Regions from separate parts of the Bacillus sp. NEAU-Y102 genome, predicted to be linked through region 1. Evidence: riboswitches for the same ligand, from Rfam matches in the RefSeq annotation. Region 1 holds a riboswitch; each other region holds the start of a gene.
What was found. A riboswitch is a leader RNA that binds a small molecule or an ion and turns the genes downstream of it on or off. The one in region 1 is predicted to bind thiamine pyrophosphate.
Positions count from the first base shown of each region.

Region 2: linked by a shared signal. The riboswitch ahead of tenA (thiaminase II) and the one ahead of thiT (energy-coupled thiamine transporter ThiT) in region 1 are both predicted to bind thiamine pyrophosphate.
Region 3: linked by a shared signal. The riboswitch ahead of ACYFX0_RS22240 (MTH1187 family thiamine-binding protein) and the one ahead of thiT (energy-coupled thiamine transporter ThiT) in region 1 are both predicted to bind thiamine pyrophosphate.
Region 4: linked by a shared signal. The riboswitch ahead of thiM (hydroxyethylthiazole kinase) and the one ahead of thiT (energy-coupled thiamine transporter ThiT) in region 1 are both predicted to bind thiamine pyrophosphate.

Region 1 is NZ_JBTWFK010000015.1:69,650-74,089, forward strand. Features, by position in the region: gene ACYFX0_RS28070 (sensor histidine kinase) at 1-1,183, shown strand, start outside; gene thiT (energy-coupled thiamine transporter ThiT) at 1,392-2,063, opposite strand; TPP riboswitch at 2,149-2,250, opposite strand; gene ACYFX0_RS28080 (FeoA family protein) at 2,452-2,679, shown strand; gene feoB (ferrous iron transport protein B) at 2,676-4,440, shown strand, end outside.
Region 2 is NZ_JBTWFK010000014.1:3,794-8,233, forward strand. Features, by position in the region: gene ACYFX0_RS26815 (DUF3965 domain-containing protein) at 1-379, shown strand, start outside; gene ACYFX0_RS26820 (hypothetical protein) at 620-958, opposite strand; gene ACYFX0_RS26825 (SH3 domain-containing protein) at 964-2,118, opposite strand; TPP riboswitch at 2,388-2,499, shown strand; TPP riboswitch at 2,560-2,663, shown strand; gene tenA (thiaminase II) at 2,749-3,444, shown strand; gene ACYFX0_RS26835 (ABC transporter ATP-binding protein) at 3,413-4,162, shown strand; gene ACYFX0_RS26840 (ABC transporter permease) at 4,162-4,440, shown strand, end outside.
Region 3 is NZ_JBTWFK010000009.1:114,232-118,671, reverse strand. Features, by position in the region: gene ACYFX0_RS22255 (ABC transporter ATP-binding protein) at 1-378, opposite strand, end outside; gene ACYFX0_RS22250 (ABC transporter substrate-binding protein) at 375-1,373, opposite strand; gene ACYFX0_RS22245 (ABC transporter permease) at 1,370-2,143, opposite strand; gene ACYFX0_RS22240 (MTH1187 family thiamine-binding protein) at 2,115-2,435, opposite strand; TPP riboswitch at 2,537-2,638, opposite strand; gene ACYFX0_RS22235 (non-ribosomal peptide synthetase family protein) at 2,691-4,440, opposite strand, start outside.
Region 4 is NZ_JBTWFK010000009.1:104,540-108,979, reverse strand. Features, by position in the region: gene ACYFX0_RS22225 (anaerobic C4-dicarboxylate transporter family protein) at 1-272, shown strand, start outside; gene thiE (thiamine phosphate synthase) at 389-1,048, opposite strand; gene thiM (hydroxyethylthiazole kinase) at 1,063-1,872, opposite strand; TPP riboswitch at 1,945-2,057, opposite strand; gene topB (DNA topoisomerase III) at 2,267-4,440, shown strand, end outside.

The sequences.
Region 1 (4,440 bases):
TGTAAACGGTCCTGTGAATCCAATTTATAAAAATAGCATATTTTTAGATAATATTAAGGGTTTTCAAACCGATTTATTATTAAAAGAAAGCAATAAAATACGATATACAACACAAACAATAGATTATGAAAAGAATGATATAAAATATAAATTATTAATTAAGCCAATAAAAGAAAAAGACGGATCAGTAGCATATATATATGCAATGGCTTCTTTACAGCCTGTAGATGAAGCTGTACAAATGGTGCAAGATTATTACATATACATCATTGCATTTGTAGTCGTTCTTATTTTTTTAGCTTCGTTTTATTATTCAAAGCAAATTGCCAAACCGTTATTAAAAATAAATGATACGACGAAGAAAATAGCGCATTTAGATTTTACAGAAAAAATACCGATTACTTCAAAAGATGAAATTGGTGATTTATCGAAAAATATTAATATACTTTCTAACAAATTAAATTCTCATATCGGACAGCTTGAACAAGATATTGAAAAGGAAAGAAAGTTAGAAAATACACGGAAAGAATTCATTTCTGGTGTTTCGCATGAATTGAAAACACCGCTGAGTATTATGAAAAGTTGTATTTCCATTTTAAAAGACGGGGTAGCTGAGCATAAAAAAGAGTATTATTTTCAGGCGATGGAGAGAGAAGTAGACAAAATGGATACTTTAATTTTGGATATGCTTGAGTTAGCTAAATTTGAATCTGGTACATATAAAATGAAAAAGTCTTCGTTTTATATTGATACAGTAATTGAAGATATATGTGAACATCTATCTGTGGAAATAGAGAAAAAAGAACTTCATGTTCATAAAAATATACGTTCATTTGAAGTGATTGCAAATCAAGGCCGAATTGAACAAGTCATTGTGAACTTCATTACGAATGCAATACGTTATACACCAAATAAAGAGGATATTATTATTTCGACAATAGATGATAAAGATCGTATAAAAGTGTGCATTGAAAATAAAGGTACTCACATTGAAGAAGAACAATTAGATAAAATTTGGGATCGCTTTTATCGCGTGGATGCAGCTCGGCAGCGTTCACAAGGTGGGACGGGACTTGGGCTTGCTATTTCTAAAAATATTTTAGAATTACACGATGCTGAATATGGAGTAAAGAATACAGGAGATGGTGTATTATTTTACTTTTACTTACCGAAAAAAGCGTAGATAATGCATGCTACGCTTTTTTTAATTTATTTTCATACTATCTTTACCTAATCTTTATTTTTAAACGATATAATCTGGTTAGAAAACGAGGTTATGTAAGGAGTCGATGAACCGTGCATAGCAATTGGCTAAGTATAATGGTATTTATTTTCTTTTGTGCATTTATTGTATTTTTAATTGATATTACGATATGAAAAAAGAGCGCTCATTAAGCGCCCTTTTTTTGTGTATTCATTTGATAAGCACTGATGCTTTTGAATAAACGTGGTGAAGTGATAAATAAAAATATAAGTAAAACGGTACATAGAATATAGGAACCAATCATTGTACTACCGTTAAATATTAAAGAATATAGAGCTGCTGATTGTCCTTTTGGTGCATATTGTCCCCAGAAAATGATACCAGCGATAAAGTGACAGAAGTAACGAGCTAGACTACCGATAAAAGTAGCGACGATAATATATCCAATTACTTTCTTCCCTTGGTTTGGTTTTGATGAAGGTTTGTCTTTACGGCTACCTAAGTTTGATTGTTCTTCGTTATTTTCATTGGATGTTAAAAGCGCCTTTTGAATTGGACGATAGAATAAACCAGCAAACCCAATGAATGCGAAAGCAATGAAGTATTCAATTAATACTTGAATTGGTGTTACGATAATGGCATCGCCTACGACAATTTGTAATAATCCCCAAATTAAGCCTCCTAAGAAAGCCATTTTGAAACCCCAGCGATAAGCGATAATAAAAATAGGAATCATTGCAAAAGATATAGAACCGCCTGTAGCTGATATTTTTATTGAAAGTGGTAAAATGTCGATGACCATGGCGAAGGCTGCAAGAATAGCAGATTCAATCATCGCTTGTAAATTGGTGTTACGCATGTTGTCTCCCCCTAAATCCAAGTTGTACAAAAAAGAATAGATATCATAGGAGGATACGAAATACGTAAATGAAAAGAGGTATGTATTTCGGACGTTTGCACAATCCCTGCGTTAGCATTAACTAACAGGTTCGAAGGGTCGGAACGAAGTGTTCCCTCTCAGCGGCATGGCTCCCCCAGTGATAACGAGATTCTTTATTTGTTATTGTTTATTGTTTATTGTAAGCGAAATGGATGAGAATGGCAAACGAATCTGTTATGACAATTATTGAAATAGAATTGTAGCGAAATGTTAATAAATATGAAGCAAAAGGGTATAGTACAAGAGAAATAGAGTGTGCTATAATTCTTCTGAAAATAATTATCATTCTCTTCGGAGGGGGAAGGTTATGAGCTTAGTAGATATTAAAATCGGTGAGAAAGTGCTAGTGAAAAGTGTTCAGTCTTTAGATTATTTACTAAAGAGAAGATTGGCTGCTTTCGGTCTTTCTGAAGGAAGCGAACTTCGTATGAAGCAAAAGGCGATGTTCAAAGGTCCTTGTACATTGGAGTGTCGTGGACAGTTAATTAGTATTCGTCATTGTGACGCGAAAATGATAAAGGTGGAATTAGCGTGAATAAGGTTGCTTTGCTAGGGAATCCAAATACAGGAAAGACATCATTATTTAATGCACTTACTGGTTCTTATGAATACGTAGGAAACTGGAGCGGTGTAACAGTAGAAAAAAAGGTTGGTAAATTAAAAGATAGACAAGGAACATTAATTGATTTACCAGGTGTTTATGATTTAAATCCAGTTTCACGTGATGAAGGTGTTGTAACAAACTTTCTATTAACAGAAGAATTTCAGCATATGTTAAATATTGTGGATTCTTCGCAGTTTGAACGAAATATGCATTTAACGTTGCAGTTGCTCGAACTTGGCAAGCCAGTTTCAATTGGTCTAAATATGGTTGATGTGGCGAAGCAAAGAGGAATTGTGATCGATGTAAAACGTTTATCCGAATTATTAGGCGTAACAGTCGTTCCTGTCGTTGCAAGAAGTGGAAAAGGTTGTGAAGAACTACTTGCGACCCTTAAAGAAAATGACAAAAACGAGAAAAAACCATTCATTATTTCATATGGTGTACAAATGGATGAAGGAATTGAAGAGGTAATTTCTCTTTTAGAGAAAGCAAATTACGAGCATCCGAGATGGTTAGCACTTCAATTTTTAAGCAATAACGAAGTAGTAGAAAAAGAAATAAAAGCATTACCAATTTATAAGGAACTTGTAGCCATTCGATCTCGCCTAGAGGGAAAACTTGATTGTACGTTGGAAGAGCACATTTACAAAACTCGTGAAGCGTATATTGAAAAGTTAAAAACAAATGTTATGAAGCATGAGAAAGAAGGGGAAATTCCTTTTTCGGAAAAAATTGATAGACTAATTACGCATAAAATTTTAGGACTTCCAATCTTTTTAGCAGTTATGTTTTTTATTTTTCAGGTTACGTTTACGTGGATTGGGACACCTTTATCGGATATGTTAGATGAGTTTTTTGGTGGCCAGCTTACGGATTGGGTGACGGTTGGACTTACAAGTATTGGAGCTTCTCATTTTATTCAAGCGCTCGTTACAGAAGGTATTATTGCCGGTGTTGGTGCTGTATTAGTATTCGTACCACAAATCTTTGCACTATTCTTTTTCATTTCATTATTAGAAGACTCAGGATATATGGCGCGAATTGCAGTTGTTATGGATCGAATTATGGAGTTCTTCGGTTTAAACGGAAAAGCGTTTATTCCGATGATTATCGGTTTTGGATGTAACGTTCCAGGTATTATGGCAGCGAGAACGATTGAACAAGAAAAAGAACGTTTACTTACAGTTCTTGTAACACCATTTATGTCTTGTTCGGCACGTTTGCCTGTATACGCATTATTTGCGGGCGTATTCTTCCCTCATAGTCAGGCAACTGTTGTATTTTCTTTATATGTTGCAGGTATTGTTCTTGCATTACTAGTTACAAAAATTATGTCTCTTACAATTTTAAAAGCGGAAAAGTCTATTTTCGTAATTGAACTACCTCCTTACCGCGTGCCACAAGCGAAAACGTTATGGCTAAGCACGTGGGAGAAAGGGAAAGGATTTGTTCGTAAAGCAGGTACATTCATCTTTGGTGGTTCTGTTGTCATTTGGTTATTAAACTATGCAGGTCCATCAGGATTTGGTGTTGATATGGGAGACAGTTACTTAGCGATGATTGGTGGGTTTATCGCACCGCTATTTGCACCGCTCGGCTTCGGAACGTGGCAAGCTGCAGCATCCCTTTTAACAGGATTTTTAGCAAAAGAAGTTGTCGTTTCTACAATGGCAATTATTTATGCAGTTAAAG
Region 2 (4,440 bases), on a different contig from region 1:
AGATGATTATTTATATGTGATGAAAGAAATGATGGAGCATATGACGATAGGAGTAATGGATCGATATGGTCATTTTATTGGAAAGCTACTATCTTATGTGCCATTTTTCGAAATGATACAAGTTCCACAGCATGCATATTATTGTGAAGAATTACTGTATATTTGTAAGGGCATTGAATATAAAGAAGAAACACTACGCAATTATATATTTATACAATTACATGATTGTTTACCATCATTCTTTAGGCTATTTCTTAAAAATAAGCGTTATGCAACGATTCATGATATTCTTTTCTATTGGTGCGATGATGAACAACGAATGAGCTTAGAGAAAAAATATAATCTGAGCTTTATTTATGAAAAATATGCTTGTGGATAAACAATATTTTCGATATGAAAAATTAATATAAATTAAAAAGGATCTCCAGTTTATGTGAGATCCTTTTTTGTTAGTAAAACAAGGAGAAAATGATTAAGACAAGAAACAACATTCCATATAGGAGAAGTTGTGCAGTATAACTTCCTTGTATACCAAAAAAAGTATTGGCTTTCTTATACAAATTCAACATGTATTTTATTGGAGTATCTTTGAAAGATTGGTACACAGTGTCTCCTCTTTCTAAGCTTCGTGTTCTTGTTCTTGTTTTTGTTTATAAGGGACATTAATATATCTAGCTACAAATAATAAAACAGCCATAAAGAATACTGGAAATACAGTAGATAAATAAAAGCCATTACTAATTATATTTGTTATGAGAGCACTCAAAAGAAAAATAGCATTATAAATATGGGCAATTTTTTGTTTTAGTTGCACTTGAAATGATTCCATCATAATTTCTAATGCAACAAAAGCAATAATAATAGATAAAAATACAATGTTTGTATTGTAAATGATTAAACAACAGATTAAACCTAAAAAGGCTACGTATTCAATTATAAGAGGTATATTGCGTGGCATACAATTTACCTAACTAAATATGGCAGTGGATTTACTGCATTTGTTTTTTCAAAATTCCATTCTCCATTATGTAATTCAAAATGAAGATGTTGCCCGTATGAATGACCTGTGTTTCCCATATGACCTATTAATTGTCCAGTTTGTACTTGATCACCAGCTTGTACAGTGCGATCCTTCATATGAGCATAAACAGTTGTATATAATTTCCCATTGATTTGATGCGCAATGAAAACAACATTGCCATAGCTAGCTGAATAATAAGATTTCACAACTTTACCTGCAGCAGCAGCTTGGATAGAGACGTTTCCTGGAGCGGCAATATCTATACCATAATGCATTTGTTCCCAGCGTATATCAAAGGTTGAGCTAATTCTTCCTTGAGCAGGGAATTTGAAAGCAGCTGGAATTGATGAAGGTTGATCTGTTTTAGCTTGTGGTTGATTTTGTACTACATAGTGTTTTGCTACATACCCGTATCCTGTGCCAAAACGAATTTTATACCAAGTTCCTACAGTTTCTACTACTTGTACTTGTGTACCGTTTTGTAATGAACCGAGTAGAGCGCTACTTGTACTAGCGTTGCTACGTACATTTAGATTAGGTGTTGCAACAGTATATTTTGTATTATTTTGAACGGTGATTCCTTTTACTAAGGGTTGTGAACCATTAGAGATGAATGCTTTTTGTACGTAACCTGTTTGGCCATTATGCGATATTTTATACCATTCGCCTTGATCTTCTTGAACGGTAATAAACTTGCCATTTGGTAATACATCTAAAATGGAAGATTCTAAATTAGGTTCAGAGCGAAAGTTTAATGCATTAGCATTAACGATGTATTGATCATTAGAATGAAGTTTGTTTTTTAGTAAAATAGCATCTTTTTGTACATAACCTACTTTATTATGAACAGATACTTTATACCACTCATTAGTTGTTTCAAGGATGTTCACTTTTGTATTAAAGCGAATTGTATCAATTGATGTGCTTTTTACGTTATCTTCTGTATGTAATGCTACTTGATCGACTTTGACATACCCAGTTTTAATATTAGATAATTGTTCAGCGTTTGCTTTTTGTACATTTGTTTCACCCATAGAAGGAAGTAAAGAAGCAATCGCTACAGTAGTTGCTGTTAAAGCAGTAGCTTTCATATTCATGGAATAGAGACCTCCTCTAGTTGTATAGTTGTAATTTTATTATAGTATAAAGATATAATATAGTGGGTGTATTCACATAAATGTAATATGAAATCAATATAAAAATAAATTTTTTGAGGATAATGATTCCTTCTTATGCAATTAATTGGGGTTTTATTTTCTAAAATAGAATGTATGTATTGTATAACTTTGATATTCTGTTAATAATTAAGAAAATTAAAAAAGTTGATGATGTCTTATTAGGGTGTTATACTGACAGTGATAATTTTATAGTTTGCTAGGAGAGCTGGTGTTGCCAGCTGAGAGTAGGCCGTAAGCCTTTGATCCTTTTTATTACCTGATCTAGATTATGCTAGCGTAGGGAAGCAATTCGGACACTAACAATGAGTCCCCGTTTCTTTGCGTATAGAAACGGGGCTTTTTTATTTAAAAATTTCATATTGAAACCACTAGGGGTGCTTGATTTGCTGAGAGAGGAATAATCCTTAACCCTTACAACACCTGATCTAGGTAATACTAGCGAAGGGAAGTGGAACATCGAATAAATGTATAACTTTATTTGCTGTAACCACTTCTTATATATAGAAGTGGTTTTTTATTTAGATACATATATTGAAAGGGGATAGAGAAATGAAATTTTGCGATAGATTATTAGAAACTGTGCAACCGGTTTGGGAGATGAGTCATAATCATCCGTTTGTAGTGGGTATGGGAGATGGCACGTTAGAAAAAGATAAATTCCAGTATTATATTATTCAAGACTATTTATATCTGCTAGATTATGCAAAGTTATATGCGATTGGTGTTGTAAAAGCAACGAATCCACAAGTAATGGGAAAGTTCGCTGAACAAATTGATGGAATATTAAATGGCGAAATGACAATCCATAAACAATATGCAAAAAGACTTGGAATTTCTATAGAGGAGATAGAGTCTGCGAAACCATCTGCTAAAAATTTAGCTTATACAAATTACATGATGTCTGTATCTCAAAATGGCACACTTGCGGAATTAATAGCAGCGCTTCTTCCATGTATGTGGAGCTATTGGGAAATTGGAAAGCGTTTAAATGATATTCCTGGAGCAAGAGATCATGAGTTTTTTGGTGAGTGGATTCAAGGATATAGTTCGGAAGAATACGGTAATCTGTGTATTTGGTTAATAGATTTATTAAATGAAATGGCAGTTGGAAAGTCTGAGACAGAACTAGAAAGATTAGAGGAGATTTTCTTATATTCCAGTCGATTTGAATATTTATTCTGGGATATGTCCTATCGTAAGGAGATGTGGGGATTTGAGGAGCAAGAACATACTACAGTTTCATAATGTTTCTTTTCATTATGATGAGAAACCAATCATCCATGAATTAAATGCTTCTATACATGAGAAAGAGTTTGTCAGTATTATCGGACCGAGTGGATGTGGGAAAAGTACTTTATTTCGCCTTATTACAGGTCTAGAAAAGGTAAGTACTGGACAGATAGAACTGACAGAAACAAAGCACCATCCTGTAGGATATATGCCGCAAAAAGATATGCTTTTGCCGTGGAGAACAATTATTGAGAATGCTGCCCTGCCGCTAGAGTGCCAAGGTGTACAGAAGAAAGAAGCACAAGTAAAGGCAAAGGAACTGTTACATAAATTTGGTTTGCAAGGGTATGAGAAAAAATATCCGAAAGATTTATCTGGTGGTATGAGACAACGTGTATCTTTTATTCGAACTTTATTAACAGGCGGGGAAATATTGCTGTTAGATGAACCATTTAGTGCATTGGATGCTTTAACGAAGACCTCTTTGCAAGAATGGTTGTTTGAACAATGGCAAGAGTGGGAAAAAACAATTTTATTCATTACTCATGATGTTGAAGAAGCGTTATTTCTTTCAAACCGAGTTTTAGTAGTGGAACAGCAGCCGATAACGACTTTGACTGAGCGGACTGTACCGCTTGATCATAACAGAACACGAAAAGATTTATATAAACCGGAAGTATTAGCGCTGAAAGATGAGCTTCTTAGTATGTTACAAAGGCAGGTACTTGTGTGATGAACCGATTGAAAGAATTAGTTCCTGCTATTACACTTTTTAGTACTTTACTAGCTGTGTGGGAAATAGGAGCAAGAATTGTAGATGAGATGTACATTTTACCGTCACCTTCTGCGATTGTAATGAAGATATGGAAACTAAAAGACATATTATTTACAGTTCATTTACCTGCAACGTTATACGTCGTTTTAATAGGTGTTGTTATCTCTATCGTATTAGGTGTAGGGCTAGCGATGTTAATGAATGTGAGTACATGGATGGAGAGAGCATTTTATCCA
Region 3 (4,440 bases), on a different contig from region 1:
ATAATGGTCTGCATATTCATCTAGTTCGAACTGCTTTAATGCTTCCATTCCTTCTGTCAGCCTTTGTTTTTTCGGCTTTCCTTCAATTTCTAACGGAAGAACGATATTTTGCAAAGCTGATCGCCACGGTAGTAATAAATCTTGTTGTGGCATATAACTAACAACATCTTGCTCTTGTACTTGCTTATCTTTATACGTTACGTTCCCGCTTGTTGGTTTTTCAACATTTGCAATCATGTTTAATAATGTGCTTTTCCCGCAACCACTCGGTCCTACAAAGGAAACAAACTCTCCCTCTTGTATAGAGGCACTAATATTCTCTAATACATTCTTTCCGTCGAAAGATTTCACTATATTTTTTATTTGTAATCCGCTCATTTTTCACTTGGAAGGAATTCATTTGTAAAAGCATCTTTTACATCGATTTTCTTTTTAATAACTTTGTTGTCATATAAGAAATTCATGTAATTCGTCCAAATTTCTTCCTTCTGTACTCCCCATGCTTTCGCATCATCTTGATACTTCGTACTTAACCATTTCTGGCTTTCTTGAACTAAATCTTTATTTACATCTGGAACAGCTTTAATTAGAATATCAGCAGCTTCTTTCGGTTCCTTAATTGCAAAATTATAACCTTCTGTTGTTGCACTCATAAACTTTTTCACAAAGTCTTTATCTTGCTTCGTATGTTTTTCACTCGTAATAATAACAGGACTATAGAAATCAAGCGCTGGGTCTAAGTCTTTCACCATAATCGTATTTAACTCTTTTCCTTGGCGCTTCGCTTCAATTCCATCCCATCCGTAATAAATCCATTCAAAGTCTGCATCACGGCCGATTGATTTAAAGAAATCGGTTTGTCCTAAGATGATTTTTTCAACTTTATTAAAATCAGCTTGATGCTTATCCATAATCGTCTTTAATGTCGCTTCTTCTGCTGGTCCTCCCCAGCCGCCGTAACGTTTACCTTCAAAATCTTTCGGTGACGTCATATTATCTTTCTTAAGTGATGCAAATGCTGAAGTGTTATGCTGAATAATCGCTCCGACAGATACAACAGGAATCCCTTCCACACGAGCCAACGTTACATTTTCTTGTGCGCTTATTGCGAAGTCAGCTTTTCCTGATGCTATCATTTGCTCTGCTGTTACATTGTCACCCGGTTGAATAATTTCTACATCTAATCCTTGCTTTTTGTAATAATCTTTCGTTTGTGCTACATATAAGCCAGTATGATTCGTATTTGGAAACCAATCTAATACTACTTTTACTTTTTGATCTTTACTTTTACTTTCTTCTTTCTTCGCCGGATTACATCCAGCCACACCTACCGCTACTAAGGCAGCTAACATAACTTTCAAACCTTTTTTCATTTTCTGCCGTCCTTTCTATATATCCATGGTGCTGTTATTCTTGCCATAAACTCTACGATAAAATACAGGCACAATGTCACCATAACGATGATTGCTGCAACACCAAATACTCGGGCAGTCAAAAATGATTTTGTAGCCCTCGTAAGCATAACGCCTAATCCTTCACTTGCACCGAGCCATTCTCCGATAATTGCCCCCATTACGCTATATGTAACTGCAATTTTTAAGCCTGAGAAAAAGTATGGAAGCACTGCTGGAAATTTTACTTTCTGGTAAACTTGCCATTTCGTCGCCTTCATTGTTTGTAACAGCTTCAACATGTTTTTATCTACTGTTTGAAAACCTTCTAAAATACTAAGCGCAATTGGGAAGAAACAAACGAGTATTACGACCATTACTTTCGGCAACATCCCATATCCAAACCAAATAATAAATAGTGGTGCAAGTACAACAATTGGAATTGTTTGCGAAATAACGAGCAATGGATTTATTAAAATACGAAATAACGGTATAACGTCCATAATAATTGCGATGCTCGTCCCCAATAAAATTGCAAAGAATAGTCCAATTATAACTTCCTGCAGTGTTTGCATCGTATTTGGTAATAGTAAATCTTTCATCCCAATTAATTCTTGAACAATGGCAGAAGGCTTTGGTAAAATCCACGGTTCGATTTTAAATAATGAAACAGATCCTTCCCATATCGCAATGAGAAGGATAAGCCAAATAGTTGTAATAAGTTTAGATTGCTTCTGGTTTTGCATATTCATCACGGTACTTCCAAACCTTTTCATCTATCGTTACACCAGTGCTTGGACGATAATGGATTTTAATAGAAGTAATCACTTCTTCTGCTCCAGCATCGACGCAAGCTTGTTGTGCACGTTTAACGACATCAAGAAGTACATCTAATTCTCCTTCCAAAGTTGTTTCCATTGCCCCTACTTCATAACGAACTCCCGATTGTTGCACAACTTCAATTGCTTTATCGACAACAGAATATACATCTTTCGTTTTCGCTTGTGGTACTACTGAAAATGACATTGTAACTTGTTGTGACATAATAAAATCCCCCTTATAAAATTAAATTTCAAAAATAAGAAAAGGCTTTCCTACTGCGTAGGAAAGCCTTGTATGCAAGTTATTATAGAATAACATATGCTACATCACTTTAAGTAACTCCCTACGCTGGCATTATCCAGATCAGGTTGAGGGTCGATGTTTACTTACATCCTCTCAGCCAATTGGCTCCCCGGTCCTTAATTCGTTTTCATTGTAGCATGATTTATTTTATTGAACAAACAAAAGCATGCATAATCATTTCATTATTTTTGGAAAATAACCAACTTTTTCACCATGAGCTAATAACTGCTGTATAAATTCTTTATTAATTGCTGGTACTTTCAATTCTTTTTTCTTAATCCATTCATTCGTTCTACGCGTACCCATTACAATTTCAGATTGCTGCGCTCCATCTCCTGCAACTTGAGAAGCAATTAACTCTGCTATTACTTCATTTCCCTTTGCTAATTCAAGTCCGGCATTTTCATATTCTGAAAGTGTAACCAGTTCAAGATTGTATCCACACTCTCCAATTAGCTGTATAAATTGTTCAAACTCAATTTGATGTGGATGACAGATGTGCAATGTTTCTCCATCTATTTGTGAATCTTGTACATACGTTACAATTGATTTACTAGCAAAATCAATTGGTGTGAAATCAACTTTCCACTTCACATTTGGTGCTTTTCCAATTAATAGCATTGTTTTAATAAGACGATAAAATGCGTTTCCTTCAATATTTTGTTGGAACGAACCTGTTTCTGAATGACATGCTAAATTACCTGCACGATAAATATTTCCACGCAAACCATTTTTCATTGCTTCACGAACAATGTTTTCCGCTTGTAGTTTACTATTTGAATATACATTCTCTAAGTCTACACTGTAATTAAAATCACCAGTTTTCATGTATGTATCCCATTGATCTACTGCTAATTCTAACGGGATACCAATCGTAGAAATAAAATGGAATGTAGCATCTTTTTCCACTAATGCTAGCATACGGCTAGTTCCTTGGACATTTATATTTTCAAATTGTTTTACATCTCCAAAATGTCTTACATCTGCACCGCAATGAATTATCGTATCCATCTTAGAACTGATGAACATAAATTCTTCTTCGCTCATCCCAAGATACTCTTCTCCCAGATCACCAGCTACGGCCTGTATACGCTGTAACCATTCTTCACATATATCATTAAAGTAAGCTGTTAATGTATCTATAATTCTTTGCTGCACATCTTTGGTTGGTCTTACTAAACAATAAATAGTAGCAGATGTATCTCTCAGCAATTCATATAATATGTGTGATCCTAAATAACCAGTAGCTCCTGTTAAAAAGACATTTGAAATCTGGGTTTCTTCCAAAACGTTTGCATACGTAATAGTATCCGGTTCGTGAATCACTTTATATTCACGAAATACTTCTTCTTTCTCTACTTTTACTTCTCGCTCAATTCGAGCTAATCCATATATCGTTCTTTCTTTAAAGAAATCTTGAATTGTTAAATGTGAGAAATCTTCTTTTAACAATGTTAAGACTCGTAATACTTTCAATGAATGTCCACCAATTGTAAAGAAATCATCATGCACTCCAACTTTTGAAATTCCTAATACTTCCGCCCAAGCGTTCGCTATTTGTTTTTCTGCTTTATTAGAAGGTGCAACATATTCTTGTAGACGAACCGGTTCATACTTTTCTTCTAACTGAGCTAACTTCTTAACATCAATCTTTTTATTAGGTGTAAGTGGTAATTCATTAATATAAATTAGTTTAGATGGCACCATATAATCTGGTAATTGCTCTTGTAACTGATAAACTAATTCTGGTATTTCTTTTTTATTTAAAGTTGTATAGAACGCGATTAAATATTGGCTACCTTCCTTACTCTTCTTAGCAAAAACAGCATTTTCTTTTATATTATGATTTTGAGAAATTTTACTTTGGATTTCTCCTAGTTCAATACGATGTCCTCTAATTTTTACTTGATCATCTTTCCGATGT
Region 4 (4,440 bases), on a different contig from region 1:
TGTACAGCCAAGCAGCAACAGTACGTGCCTTAATGCCACTTGGACTATCCCTTGGTATTCCACCAGCACTACTGATTGCGATGTTCCCTGCAGTAAACGGATATTTCTTCATTCCAAACTACGGGACAATCGTTGCTGCCATTAACTTTGACCGTACCGGTACAACAGGTATTGGTAAATACGTATTAAATCATAGCTTTATGATTCCAGGCTTAATTGCAACATTTACTTCTATCGGAATTGGAATGCTCTTAATTTCAATTATGTTTTAAAGAAAAAGCACAAACCTTTATTTAAAAAGGTTTGTGCTTTTTTAATCAAACGTTTGTTTAAATTTTTTGGGCAGTCTACTTCTCGATGTAGCACTTAAAATACTACATGTCCTTTTCTACAAACTTCTCTTTACTTCTTCAGCTAATTTTCTCGTACTTTCATATGCAGATTCAGCTAAACTAATTGCTGAAACAACTGAAATACCATCCGCACCCGCTTCTATAACTGCCGCTGTATTTTCAATTGTAATCCCACCAATACCAACGATTGGCACTGTAATTCCTTGTTCTCTAAAATAAGCTAATCCTTTCGTTCCTTGAACCGCTTTCGTATCTTTTTTCGTACTCGTTGGGAAAATAGGTCCAACGCCTAAATAATCTGCTCCGTTTTCGATTGCAAAGCGTGCTTCTTCAATTGTATGAGCAGATACGCCGATAATTTTATCTCCCATTTTTTCACGAACAGATGTAATTCCTTCATCATCTTGTCCTACATGAACACCATCTGCATCTAATTCAATGGCTAATTCTACATCATCATTTACAATGAAAGGAACACTATATTCCTTACAAAGCGTCTGCAATTCTTTTGCAAAGCGCACTCTATCTCCTCCGATTAAAGAACCTTCCCCCTTCTCGCGAAACTGAAAAAGTGTCACTCCACCATCTAACGCTTCTTTCAATACAGCTAAAGGATCCCTCGTGCAGTTATTACTTCCCATAATAAAATACACTTGCAATAGGTTAGACATTTTCTTTGTTTCAATGCGCATCATGTGTTTCATCCCCCTTACTCTAACTCCTCAATCTTCCCATATTTCTCTATATCAGCTGAAGTTGTATTCGCTAATTGATTTAAAAATTCAATTTGGAAACTACCTGGCCCTTTTTCTACTGTTTTAGCAGCTGCCAGTTCCGAAGCTACACCATAAAACGTTAATGCTGCTACAGTTGCCTTTACATAATCTTTTTCAACTGCTACAAATGCTCCTATTACTGAAGTTAGTAAACAACCTGTTCCCGTAACTTTCGTTAAAATAGGGTGACCGTTTCGAATAACAATAGTTCTCTCTCCATCTGTAACAACATCTTCTTTTCCAGTAATAACCGCAACTGTATTTAATTCGTCTGCTGCCTGCCTTGCAATACCTACAACATTGCCATTTCCAGTACCAGCGTCTACCCCTTTAATTTCCCATTTCTCATTAATAACGTTTGCTATTTCAGCCGCATTGCCGCGGATAATTGCTAAATCTATTTCGGCTGGAATATGTCTCGCAACTTCTGTTCGATACGAAGTTGCTCCTGCACCAACTGGATCAAATAGTACTGGCACATTGTTCACATTTGCTGATTTACCAGCAAGTAACATCGCTTCTACTTCCTCAGGACGAAGTGTTCCCATATTTAATACTAACGCTCCAGCAATGCTAGCCATTTCTGCTACTTCTTCTTTTGCATACGCCATTACAGGCGATGCCCCAAGTGCCAACAAACCGTTAGCAGTAAAATTTGTTACAACAACATTTGTAATATTATGAACAAGCGGATTAGATTCTCTCACCAAATCCACTACTTTACTAATTTCTTTCATATTCATCCTTTTCATCTCCTAACTATAATGATGGGAGATACACAAAAAGACACTTTGCGCGTACGCAAAGTGCCTGAACATGTGCTTTTACACTCTCCCTACGCTGGCATTATCCAACAGGTTCAAATGGTCAATGACGGACTAGTAGCCATACTCTCAGTTTGTATCCACAAACTCCCATGTGTTTCTTATTCATCTACTTCAAAGTCTACTCTTATTCTAGTAAAATAACAAGTTCTTTACTTTTCTATTTAATATAGAAGCAACTGATAAAGTGAAACTTTAATCAGTTGGGATTTTGTTCACTCCATTAAAAACAGCTCAAATATGGAGCGAAACTGAATCTCAAGAAGATGTATGCTATATTTAACTTATGGAAATTTGAAAGGATGTTTTTAATATGTCAAAAAGCGTTGTAATCGCTGAAAAACCTTCCGTTGCACGAGATATTGCTCGTGTACTGAAGTGTGATAAAAAAGGAAACGGCTATCTTGAGGGTAATAAATATATTGTAACTTGGGCTTTAGGTCATCTCGTTACATTAGCAGATCCAGAAAGTTATGATATGAAATATAAAAAGTGGAATTTAGAAGATTTACCGATGCTACCTAAGCGTTTGAAATTAACGGTTATTAAACAAACTGGTAAACAGTTTAATGCTGTAAAGAGTCAGCTACTTAGAAAAGATGTAAATGAAATTATTGTAGCAACAGACGCTGGACGTGAAGGGGAATTAGTCGCACGCTGGATTATCGATAAAGTTAAGCTAAATAAACCAATCAAACGTTTATGGATTTCTTCTGTAACCGATAAAGCAATTAAAGATGGTTTTGCAAATTTAAAACCAGGTAAAGCCTATGACAATTTATACGCTTCAGCAGTTGCACGTTCAGAAGCTGACTGGTATATCGGTCTTAATGCAACTCGCGCTTTAACAACTCGCTTTAATGCCCAGTTAAATTGCGGCCGTGTGCAAACTCCTACTGTTGCAATGATCGCTAGTCGTGAGGATGAAATAAAGAACTTCAAAGCACAAACTTACTACGGCATCGAAGCTCAAACAATGGAGAAACTCAAACTTACTTGGCAAGATACAAATGGCAATAGCCGTAGTTTTAATAAAGAAAAAATTGATGGTATTGTAAGAGGTTTAGATAAACAAAATGCTACCGTTGTGGAAATTGATAAGAAACAGAAGAAGTCATTCTCTCCTGGTCTTTATGATTTAACTGAATTGCAACGTGATGCAAATAAAAAGTTCGGTTACTCTGCTAAAGAAACATTAAATATTATGCAGAAATTGTATGAACAGCATAAAGTGCTAACGTACCCTCGTACAGATTCACGCTACATTTCATCTGATATCGTTGGAACACTTCCAGAACGTCTAAAAGCATGTGGTGTTGGAGAATACCGTCCCTTCGCACATAAAGTATTACAAAAGCCTATCAAACCTAACAAATCATTTGTTGATGATAGTAAAGTAAGCGATCATCATGCGATTATTCCAACAGAAGGATACGTTAACTTCTCAGCATTCACAGATAAAGAACGCAAAATTTATGATTTAGTTGTAAAACGTTTCTTAGCTGTTTTATTCCCAGCATTCGAATACGAGCAACTAACATTACGTACCAAAGTTGGTAGTGAAACGTTCATTGCACGCGGAAAAACGATTTTACATGCTGGTTGGAAGGAAGTATACGAAAATCGATTTGAAGACGATGATGTAACTGATGACGTAAAAGAGCAGCTTCTGCCTCACATTGAAAAGGGCGATACATTAACTGTAAAGTTACTTATGCAAACATCAGGCCAAACGAAAGCACCTGCACGCTTTAATGAAGCAACTTTACTTTCAGCAATGGAGAATCCTACAAAATATATGGATACGCAAAATAAACAACTCGCTGATACATTAAAATCGACTGGTGGATTAGGTACTGTAGCAACGCGTGCTGATATTATCGACAAGCTATTCAATTCGTTCTTAATTGAAAAACGTGGCAAAGATATTCATATTACTTCAAAAGGCCGTCAGTTACTTGATTTAGTACCAGAAGAGTTAAAATCCCCTACACTAACTGGTGAATGGGAACAAAAACTTGAGGCTATCGCAAAAGGTAAGCTGAAAAAAGAAGTATTCATTTCTGAAATGAAGAACTATACGAAAGAAATTGTTTCTGAAATTAAATCGAGTGATAAAAAATATAAACATGACAACATTTCAACGAAGTCTTGTCCAGACTGCGGTAAACCAATGCTAGAAGTAAACGGCAAAAAGGGAAAAATGCTCGTATGCCAAGATCGTGAATGTGGTCATCGTAAAAATGTATCTCGTACAACAAACGCTCGCTGTCCGCAATGTAAGAAGAAACTAGAATTACGTGGTGAAGGCGCTGGCCAAATTTTCGCATGTAAATGTGGCTATCGCGAAAAACTTTCTACATTCCAAGAAAGACGTAAAAAAGAATCTGGAAACAAAGCTGATAAGCGCGACGTTCAAAAATATATGAAACAACAGAACAAAGAGGAAGAACCATTAAACAACCCATTTGCGGAAGCATTAAAAAA